DNA from 2 places in the Gordonia sp. w5E2 genome. Region 1 is predicted to be linked to the other one. Evidence: riboswitches for the same ligand, from Rfam matches in the RefSeq annotation. Region 1 holds a riboswitch; the other holds the start of a gene.
What was found. Region 1 has a riboswitch for cyclic di-AMP ahead of RND64_RS04800 (transglycosylase family protein). Riboswitches for the same ligand answer to the same signal wherever they lie in the genome.
Positions count from the first base shown of each region.

Region 2: it holds a riboswitch for cyclic di-AMP, as region 1 does, so the genes downstream of both, RND64_RS13400 (C40 family peptidase) here and RND64_RS04800 (transglycosylase family protein) in region 1, are expected to answer to the same signal.

Region 1 is NZ_CP144213.1:1,042,678-1,047,297, forward strand. Features, by position in the region: gene RND64_RS04775 (helicase-associated domain-containing protein) at 1-1,154, opposite strand, end outside; gene RND64_RS04780 (hypothetical protein) at 1,223-1,426, shown strand; gene moaC (cyclic pyranopterin monophosphate synthase MoaC) at 1,445-1,978, shown strand; gene RND64_RS04790 (MogA/MoaB family molybdenum cofactor biosynthesis protein) at 1,975-2,472, shown strand; gene RND64_RS04795 (molybdenum cofactor biosynthesis protein MoaE) at 2,469-2,912, shown strand; gene RND64_RS04800 (transglycosylase family protein) at 3,035-3,682, opposite strand; cyclic di-AMP (ydaO/yuaA leader) riboswitch at 3,690-3,870, opposite strand; gene RND64_RS04805 (MoaD/ThiS family protein) at 4,130-4,378, opposite strand; gene moaA (GTP 3',8-cyclase MoaA) at 4,387-4,620, opposite strand, start outside.
Region 2 is NZ_CP144213.1:2,983,514-2,988,133, forward strand. Features, by position in the region: gene RND64_RS13390 (peptidase MA family metallohydrolase) at 1-1,123, opposite strand, end outside; gene RND64_RS13395 (C40 family peptidase) at 1,136-2,215, opposite strand; gene RND64_RS13400 (C40 family peptidase) at 2,370-3,071, opposite strand; cyclic di-AMP (ydaO/yuaA leader) riboswitch at 3,087-3,271, opposite strand; gene RND64_RS13405 (DEDD exonuclease domain-containing protein) at 3,930-4,620, shown strand, end outside.

The sequences.
Region 1 (4,620 bases):
GAGAGCGCTGGATACGCGTTGCCCTCGCGGTCGGGCTCGCCGACCTGCCACGCGCGTCGCGGCATCGACAGCCACGCGTCGAGCAGTGTGGCCCACTGCCTTTCGGGTGCCGAGTGCAGCCAGGTATCGGCCGACGACGTCGGTGCGAACGCCTGCTCACCCCGATCTCCCGCCGGTGGCGGATCGGGAAACCCGACGTCGATGAGGCGTGCGTGGCCCAGGAGTTCGACGAGGAACGAGACGCGTTTCTGGTCCAGGCCGGTTACCTTTGCGAGCCTGCGCAATTCGCGGACACCGAGTGCACCCGAGCGCAGCACCGCGGCGGGTGCCCGTCCCAGCACGTCGAGCAGCGCCGTGGTGTGGCGGATGAGTTCGAGCGCCTCACCACCTGCGGCGGCGTCGACGGCTTTGGCGCCGAACCGCAGTGACGCGTGTTCGTCGGCGAGGCCTGGGGGCGCGAGAGTGTCTGTGTGCAGCGGAGGTTCGCCGCGGATGAGCGCTGCGACCATCGGCGGTAGTTCGACGGTCTGGTCGTCGATACGTGCGAGGAGGCCGAGCGCGATGAGCCGAGCGACCGGACTGTCCGGATCTGCACCGGGCGCCGCGTCCCGACTTCGTCCGAGCGCGGGGCCTCGCGACAGTGTCGTCAGCAGATCACGCTGGCGCTCGTCGATGCCGTCGATCAGTTTCTGCACGTCGTCGGGCGTCAGGTGGGCGAGAGGGCCGGTGAGGTGCAGCGCTTTCCACGGCAGGGCCGAGGCGAGGTGTGCGCCCGCGGTGAGTGAATCGGCGACGCCCCAGAACACCGCGCGACGTCGCAGATCCTCGATGCGTCGGGTGATCTCGGCGGACTCGGCACGGTCCGACAGCGCCTTCACGAGTGTCTCGGCGTCGACGTCGGCGGGTACCCGCGCGACGCCCGGACCGGTGGAGAGCGCGATGAACTGCTCGATCACCGCCAGCGTCAGCAGATCGAGTTCCTCACCCACGAGCGCGATCGACGCCGCGGCGAGCGCACGCTGAGCGAGCACCGAGGTGCCCTGCGGCGGCGGGGAGGCGAGGTCGGGGCGAAGCGACAGCAGATCGCGCAGGTCGTCGTCGGTGCGCGCGGCCAGATCGTCGGCCAGGCCGATCCGCTGGTCGTCCGTGCTCATTCGATCAAGTCTAGTGGTCGAACCAAAACAGCAGGCGAGTCGTCGGACAGCGGGTGGCATGGCACAATATGCCCGTGGCTGAGAAGGAAAAGAAGAACCATTACGTCGACAACGGCTGGCCTCGTCATGACGACGGCAGCGTCCCCGACCACGCGGTCTCGGAGTTCGCGGCGGAGATCCCCGGCGCACTCTCGCCGTTTGGCGACGTCGAGTTCCCGCTGCCTGCCGACAAGGTCAACTACGTCCAACCGAAGACCGTCGTCAATCGCTGACGACGTGACGTCGACCTGATGCCTCCCCGGCACGCGAGCGGCCAAGACGAGACGTCGAACACCTCTCGTCTTTCGCACCTCGACTCGACGGGTGCTGCGCGGATGGTCGACGTCGGCGACAAGACCACGACGCGACGACGCGCTGTCGCCGCAGGTACCTTTCACACGACCACAGAGGTCATCGACCTACTGCGCGATTCCGCGCTACCCAAGGGCGACGTTTTGGCCACCGCCCGCATCGCAGGGATCATGGCGGCCAAACGCACAGACGCACTCATTCCGCTGTGCCACCAGTTGGCGCTGTCGGCGGTCGACGTCGACTTCACCGTCGCCGACGATCACATCGACATCGTGGCCACCGTCGAGACAGCCGGGAAGACCGGCGTCGAGATGGAAGCGCTCACGGCGGTCGCAATCGCAGGACTGACGCTGCACGACATGACCAAGGCCGTCGATCGACGCGCCAGCACGGGGGAGATCCGACTTCTCGAGAAATCGGGCGGCCGGTCGGGAAACCTGGACTCGCGCACGAGCGACAGACGAGAAAAATGACTGACGGAAAGCCCGTGGCCCGCGTCGTCGTGGCGTCGACACGCGCTAGCCGCGGCCTCTACGTCGACCGCAGCGGCCCGATCATCGCGGAGTGGCTCACCGCCCGCGGATTCGTCGTCGACGAGGTCGACGTCGTCGCAGATGGCGCGCCGGTCGGCGACGCGATCCGCGCCGGGATCTACGCCTCCGACGCGCTCGTGATCACCACGGGCGGAACGGGTCTCACCCCCACCGACCGCACCCCGGAGGAGACGCGAGCACTGCTCGACGTCGAGATCCCCGGACTTGCCGACGCGATTCGCAGCTCGGGACTTCCGACGGTGCCCACGGCAATCCTCTCGCGCGGTGTCGCAGGCGTGGCGGGCCGCACGCTCGTCATCAACCTGCCGGGGTCGACCGGCGGAGTCCGCGACGGTCTCGAGGTACTCGACGGCGTCCTCGACCACGCGCTCGACCAGCTGCGCGGTGGCGATCACCCGCGGAGCGACGGATGACCGTGCGAGTCGTTAAGGCCGCTCTCGCCGCCGACCCCATCGACCTTCCATCTCACGAACAACTCGTCACCGACGCCGCTGCAGGCTCGGCCGGCGCGGTCGTCGGGTTCGCGGGCGCGGTGCGCAATCACGACGGAGATCACGCGTCGGCGGTGACGAAGCTGTCGTACTCGTCGCATCCGAGCGCACCCGAGGTGCTCGCCGATGTGGTCGCCGAGGTGTCGGCGTCGGTCACGGGAGTTCGCGCGGTGGCCGTGTCGCATCGCGTGGGTGACCTCGACGTCGGCGACGTGGCTTTCGTCGTCGCCGTGGCGGCCGACCATCGGGCACCCGCATTCGAGCTGTGCGCGCGCCTCGTCGACGAGGTCAAGGCCCGCCTGCCCGTGTGGAAGCACCAGGTGTTCGCCGACGGCTCCGACGAATGGGTCGGCTCGGCCTAGAGATTGGAAGTCGGCTCCGCCTAGAGATTGGAAAAGGACCCCGCACGGCCGTTATGGCGTCGTGCGGGGCCCTTCGTCTCGGGGTCCGGCGGTCAGTGCCGCCGGGACTCGGGCGAGATCGCTCAGGGGAGCGGGATCAGGCCCTTGTTCTGGTTGTAGATCTTCAGCTGGTCCGGGGTGAGCTGGTAGCCGCTGTCCTTGGCTGCCTTCCAGAGGTTCTTGACCTCGGGGCTGACGTTGGCGGCGTCGAGCGCGCCGTCGACCTGGCCCTTCACGTCATCGGTGCTCTTGGCCTCGGGAGTCTTCTCCAGCGGGGTCTGCGGCTGCGCCTCGGGCTTCACCTCAGGCTTGGGGGCCTGCAGCGGCTTGGGCGAGTCGGTGGGAGCGGTGCGCGGGGTCGAGCCCGACAGTCCGGTGCCACACACCGGCCATGCGCCCTTGCCCTGCGATGCCAGCACGCGCTCTGCAACGGCGATCTGCTGCTCCTTGGAGGCCTGATCGGCGCTCGGCGCGTATGCGGTGCCACCGTGGCCCGCCCAGGTGCTCGGGCTGAACTGCAGTCCGCCCTGGTAGCCGTTTCCGGTGTTGATGGCCCAGTTGCCGCCGGACTCGCACTGTGCGACCTGGTCCCACTCGGAGTCGGAGGCTGCGTGCGCTGAACCGGTGCCGAGCAGAGCGGCTCCGCCGCCGAGCACTGCGCCGGTGAGGGCGACCTTCGCGAAGGTCTTGGTGGTCGTGTTGGTCGTCGACTTGCGATGACGTCCGGCCATGAGTTTTCTTTCCTCTCTCCACGCGCCTACGAAGTCAGCTGTCGGGTTCGAACGAGAGGTTGCTCGGTCCGTGGTCGCCGTGGCGGCCGGTGGACTTAACCCCAAGGGCATCCGGGTCTGGATGTCCGTATCTCCGTCGGAGATGTTGGGTCCCCCGTCCTCGTTCCTGAGTTTGTTGTTCGTCATTCGATCGGGGGAACGAGGCTTGGCGCGCCCGGTCGAATGTTGTGTTCTTTTGGCTGTCCTGTGATCTCCCTGGAGGAGACTGTTCGTACAGTACGACGGATGCGCCGCTGAATCACCCTCGTCCGCAAGTTGTTTTTTGGGCTGCGCGTGGGACTTTGGACCCAATTTCGTCGTCATCGCTGCTCAACCCGACGATGGTCGGTTCGTGTCCATCCCGTTATCGGCTCGTTATGTGACTAAGGTCACAAGGCGTCGAACTCCTCAGCCGCCGGCAAATGGCGGTAGAACGTCGATCGTCTCGCAGTCGCCGAGAGGTGTCGTGCGGTCGCAGACGGCGATCGCGTCCCGCAGATATGAGCACCGGGCGAGCACGCGCGTGAGGTCGGGGTGGTCGACAACCAGGGCGCGTTCGAGGTCGCCGAGCGTAGCGTCGGCCGGCACGTCGATCTCGGTCAGATCGGTGCCCGCGGCGGCACGTGCGGCCGCGAAGAACCGAACGGTCAGCGTCATCGAGTCGCTCACCCTCCGATGGCCGACATCGGGCGGTCGGGTTGACGAAAGTCCGTGGTGTTCACCGCATGTCCCGCAGCCTTGTGCCACATGTCACCCCGCCAGCGTCGCGCGATCTCGGCGTCGAGGGCGGTTGAGCTGAGCCCACCGCGCAGCGCGGGCATCAACGACGTCTCGGCGTCGGCGAACAAGCAGTTGCGCAGGGCGCCGTCGGCGGTCAGTCGGGTGCGGTCGCAGTCGCC
Region 2 (4,620 bases), 1.9 Mb from region 1:
CCGAGCGCGCCGCGACGTGGGTGAGTTCGTGCCGCAGGACCACCGCAAGCGCAGGCGCGGGTAGGTCGTTGGCAGACGGAGCAAGGACGACGCGCTGACCGATCACCGTGTCACCCTCGACGCGATCGAACACGGTCGCTGCAGCGGCGGCAGAGGTATCGGTCGCAGAACTGTGCGCTATCGCGGAAAACTCGTCCGGTGTCGCCGTTGCGACCACGACGGCGCGTCGCGGCCACTCCGAACCCCAGAAGGCGGTGACGGCCGATACCGCCTGACGCAGCGAGCTTCGCGTCCGATCCACGGTGACGTCGGTACCCGGATACGACACCACCGTCGACGGCCCTCCCCCGGTGAGTACGTCCGTGGCCTCGAGACCCGGCAGGTCCCAGAGCTGGGTTGCCGGGGCGTCGTCACCGAGAAGCGTTGCGTCGCCGACCAATTTCCACCCATCGCCGTATCGCGCCACCACAAGTTCGCGATCAAGCGCGACCGTCGGCTCGTCGACTCCCGGCGTATTGGCGCCGCCGAGCGCATACCGCAGCTGCACCGGCGCGACCCACGAGTCGGTGCTGCCCTGCGATTCGAGTCGAGCAGCAACCTCTTCGGGCACCTGGGTCTCGGCGCCCTGCGTCGACGCGAGTTGGTAGCCGAACTCCTTGAGCTTCAGTGTGGTTCCGCGCGCGGGCACAGTCGTGCTCGGTGAGGACGGCGACGGCGAGGATGGCGACTGCGAGTTCGCCGACGGCGAGTTCGCCGACGGCGGCGACCCTGCGGCCGAGGACGCGGTGGAGGTGCCCGTTCCGGAGAGATCCCGTCCGGACAGATTCTGGGCCGCGACGGTCAGGGAGTCGCGGAACGTCGGGGGCGTCGACGCGTCGAGGAGCGAGTCGAGGCGAGCGCGATCGCCATCCGTCACGGCGCGGGTGAGGTCGTCGAGGAGTTGCGCGACGCCCTCCGACCGCTCCTGCAGATAGACGTTGGGATTCGTGGTCGTCGTCGTGACAGACGACGAGGGTGCCTGCCGCGGTTGATTATCCGACGAGCAGGCCGACGCACCCACTGCGAGTGTCGCGGCAGCGAGAAGCACACATGCGACGCGCGCGGCCGAGGCCTCAGCGTGCACGCTGTCCGCGCATCAGGCGTATCGCCGCGCGGCCGCGAACGGCCCGGCCTGGTCGATCGGTACCACCTTGACGGGCACACCGAATGTCGACGCGTGGATCACGTAACCGTCGCCGACGTACATGCCGACGTGGTGGGCGTCCGGGTAGTAGATGATCAGGTCGCCGGGCTGCAGATTGCCGCGGTCGACAGCCGTTCCCGAACCCATCTGCGCCTCGCTCGAGCGCGGAAGCGTCTTGCCCGCCTGTTGGTAGGCCCACACCATCAGCCCGGAGCAGTCGAATGAGTCGGGTCCGGTGGCACCCCAGACGTAGGGATCTCCGATGCGGGTCAGCGCAGCCTGCACGGCCGCGAGAGCGGCGGACGTACCCTTCGGCACGGCTCGGGGGTCGAAATCGAATTTGGGGCCGCGAAGTGCGCCGAGTTGCTTGCCGGTCATCGACTCGTACACGGCACGCACCTGAACCGCCTGGAGCTGCAGGTTGGCCTGCTTGGCCTGGAGGTCGCCGCGTACGCGCTCGGCGGCCGACACGGCGGTCGTCGCCTCCGCGGCGGTGCGATCGGCCTTCGCCTTCGCTGCGGCCATCTGGGCACGAGCCTTCTTGAGACCCTTGAGATCTGCCGACGCCTGGCGCGAGATCACCTCGAGGCCCGACATCTGGTCGAGCAACGACTGCGGTGAGTCGCTGACGAGCACCGCGTAGAGACGGTTGACCCGGGCACCCTTGTAGCTGGCGCGGACAATCGTGTCGACGCGCTTCTGGTACGAGCCCAGCGTCTTCCGCGAGGTCTCGAGGCCCTTCTGGGCCTCGGTCGAGTCTTTACGGGCAGCGGTCACGATGCCGCGCTGCTTGTCGTACTCGATCTGGGCGTTGTGCATCGCTTCCGACGACTTCTCGGCGTCGGTGCTCAGCTTCTTGTACTGAGTGAGGAGTTGGTCGGGTGTGCGCGTCGGTTCGGCGCTCGACGGACCCGCTATCGCCATCGAGAAGACTTGTGCGACAGCGACGATCATCGCCGTCACGACAACGACGAATGCCGCTCGCGATCGATGCGCCATTGCCTGCGATCCCGCAACCACTTCTGTGTTCACTCCCCTCACCACATGCAGCGACCGGCCTCCACGTGGCAGACCGGTGCACCGCGCTCCACCCTAACGTGAGCGTTGCGGCGGCTACTGCCGGTCGGGCGGATCACGCGTCAACGCGTGATCCGCCCGCCGTCACGAACTCTGTCGATCTCGTCGCTCAGTAGCGACGGATACCGACCAAGCTCCAATTCTTCACGACGTCCTTCTTCACGGGGACGCCGTAGGTCGATGCGTGGATGAACTGTCCGTTGCCGATGTAGAGGCCAACGTGTCCGCCACCGTTGAACACCAGGATGTCGCCGGGCTTCGCGTTCGCCAGCGAGGCGACCGCGGTGCCACCGCCGAGCTGTCCGTAGCTGTCGCGCGGAATCGTCAGACCTGCCTGACGGAAGGCCCAACTGGTGAGGCCGGAGCAATCGAAGGCGTTGGGTCCGGAAGCACCGTACGAGTAGGGGGCGCCGATCTTGGTCTCAGCGGCGCGCACGGCCTTCTCGCCTGCGGTCTGCGTCGGGGCGAGCAGCGGAGCTCCGCCACGCGGCCGAAGTTGCTGTGGGATCTGGTTGTCGCTGATACCCGGAAGCGTGAACTTGCCGACGTTGGGGATCTCGACTGTGGCGTCGGGCGACTTCGCGACATCCTGCTTCTTGACGACCGGCGCCTTCTGCTGCTGGAACTGTGCCGGAATCTGCTTGGTGTCGACGCCGGGAAGTTCGAACGTGCCGACGTTGGGCACGGTGACCGGCGCGGCCAGAGCGGGACCAGCGACAGCGGCAAGCGAGCCGAACGTGATCGACCCGGCGATTACCGCCTTCTTTGCGACCTTGCCGCGGTCGGGCTGTTCCAAACGATGTTTGGCCACGAAGGGTGTTCTCCTTTGTTCTCCCTCTACCGCCGACCGGGTTAGCTGTCGGATTCGGGCCGGAAGAAATGGCCCTACGCGCATGCGATTCGAGTGCGAACACCCGGATCGAGAGCGCGATTCACCCCCATTCGGAAAGCTCCGAAAAAATGAGTGGTTCCCCGGTACGCCGAGACTCGTAGCCTCGGCGATTGAGCGGTGACCCCTGCGAACCTCTCCTGTTGGAGCGGGACGCTTCGCAAAGGTCTCGGAAAGGTTACGAAACCGGATGCGTGTCTGTCCACTAACCGACAAACAGCGTGTTCGACCTCCGCACCCTAACCAGCACGCAATGTCGGTGATTCGGACGACGAACCGGCCGCTTGAACTGCGCAGATGCTTGCTCTTGCAGATCGTGCATCGGCGTTGGAGGCCATTGCAGCACCCGTGAATGTATCTATGGCGGCGTGGATCTCGGCGTCGTTATCTCGGGTACCGGTGGGCCACCCTCGTCGCCACCCGGCGCTGGCATCCTGGCTGTTCAGCGGGCCGAAAAGCACTGTCATCACACAGCCGTCGCAGGCGTGTTCACGACCGGGGCAGGTGCTGCAATCGATGTCCATGATGTGATCTCCGTCTCAGTGGTGTGAAATCCTCGGGATGCGCATGTCGTCGGGAGGCTTCCCCTCCTCCCGGCGGCGACGCGCACCACTGCCTCCTTCTCACCGCGAGACTAGGCACCCCCACCGACAAGTCCGGCCGACCGAGTCCCGGAGGCCCGGCACCCGAAAGCAGCTGGCGGCGAATCGCCACATCCGGAACACGCGCCTCACCAGCAACGAATCAGCGGTGTCGGTGGTTCGAACTATTGTTCGCGACGTGACATCCAGTGGCGATCAGCTCTCGTTCTCAGACCTCGCGAGCGCCGACCTCGAGAGCACTCTCGACAACGAGTTCTCTGATCGGTCCCTGTTCGACACCACGCTCGTCGTCGTCGACCTCGAGACAACCGGCGGCAGTGCCACCAACGACCGCATCACCGAGATCGGCGCGGTGAAGATTCGTGGCGGCGAGGTACTCGGCGAGTTCGCGACACTCGTCGATCCGGGACTTCCGATTCCACCGCAGATCGTCGCGCTCACCGGGATCACCGAGGCGATGGTCTACGACGCGCCACGCATCGACGAGGTCTTGCCGTCGTTCATCGAGTTCGCGCGCGGATCGATTCTCGTCGCCCACAACGCCCGGTTCGACATGTCGTTCCTGCGGCAGAACGCGCTGCGCCTGCACCTGCAGTGGCCGTTCAGTGCAACGCTGTGCACGGTCACCATGGCAAGACGCATCCTCGGACGCGACGAGGCGCCGACGGTCCGCCTGTCGGCACTGGCCGATCTGTTCGACGTCACCGTCCGCCCGACGCACCGCGCTCTCGACGATGCCCGCGCGACCGTCGAGGTCTTTCACCACCTTCTCGAACGCGTCGGGAATCAGGGCGTACAGAGCTATCGCGAACTCACCCGCTACCTGCCACGCACCGATCCGCGGCTGCGCGCAAAGCGGCACCTGGCCG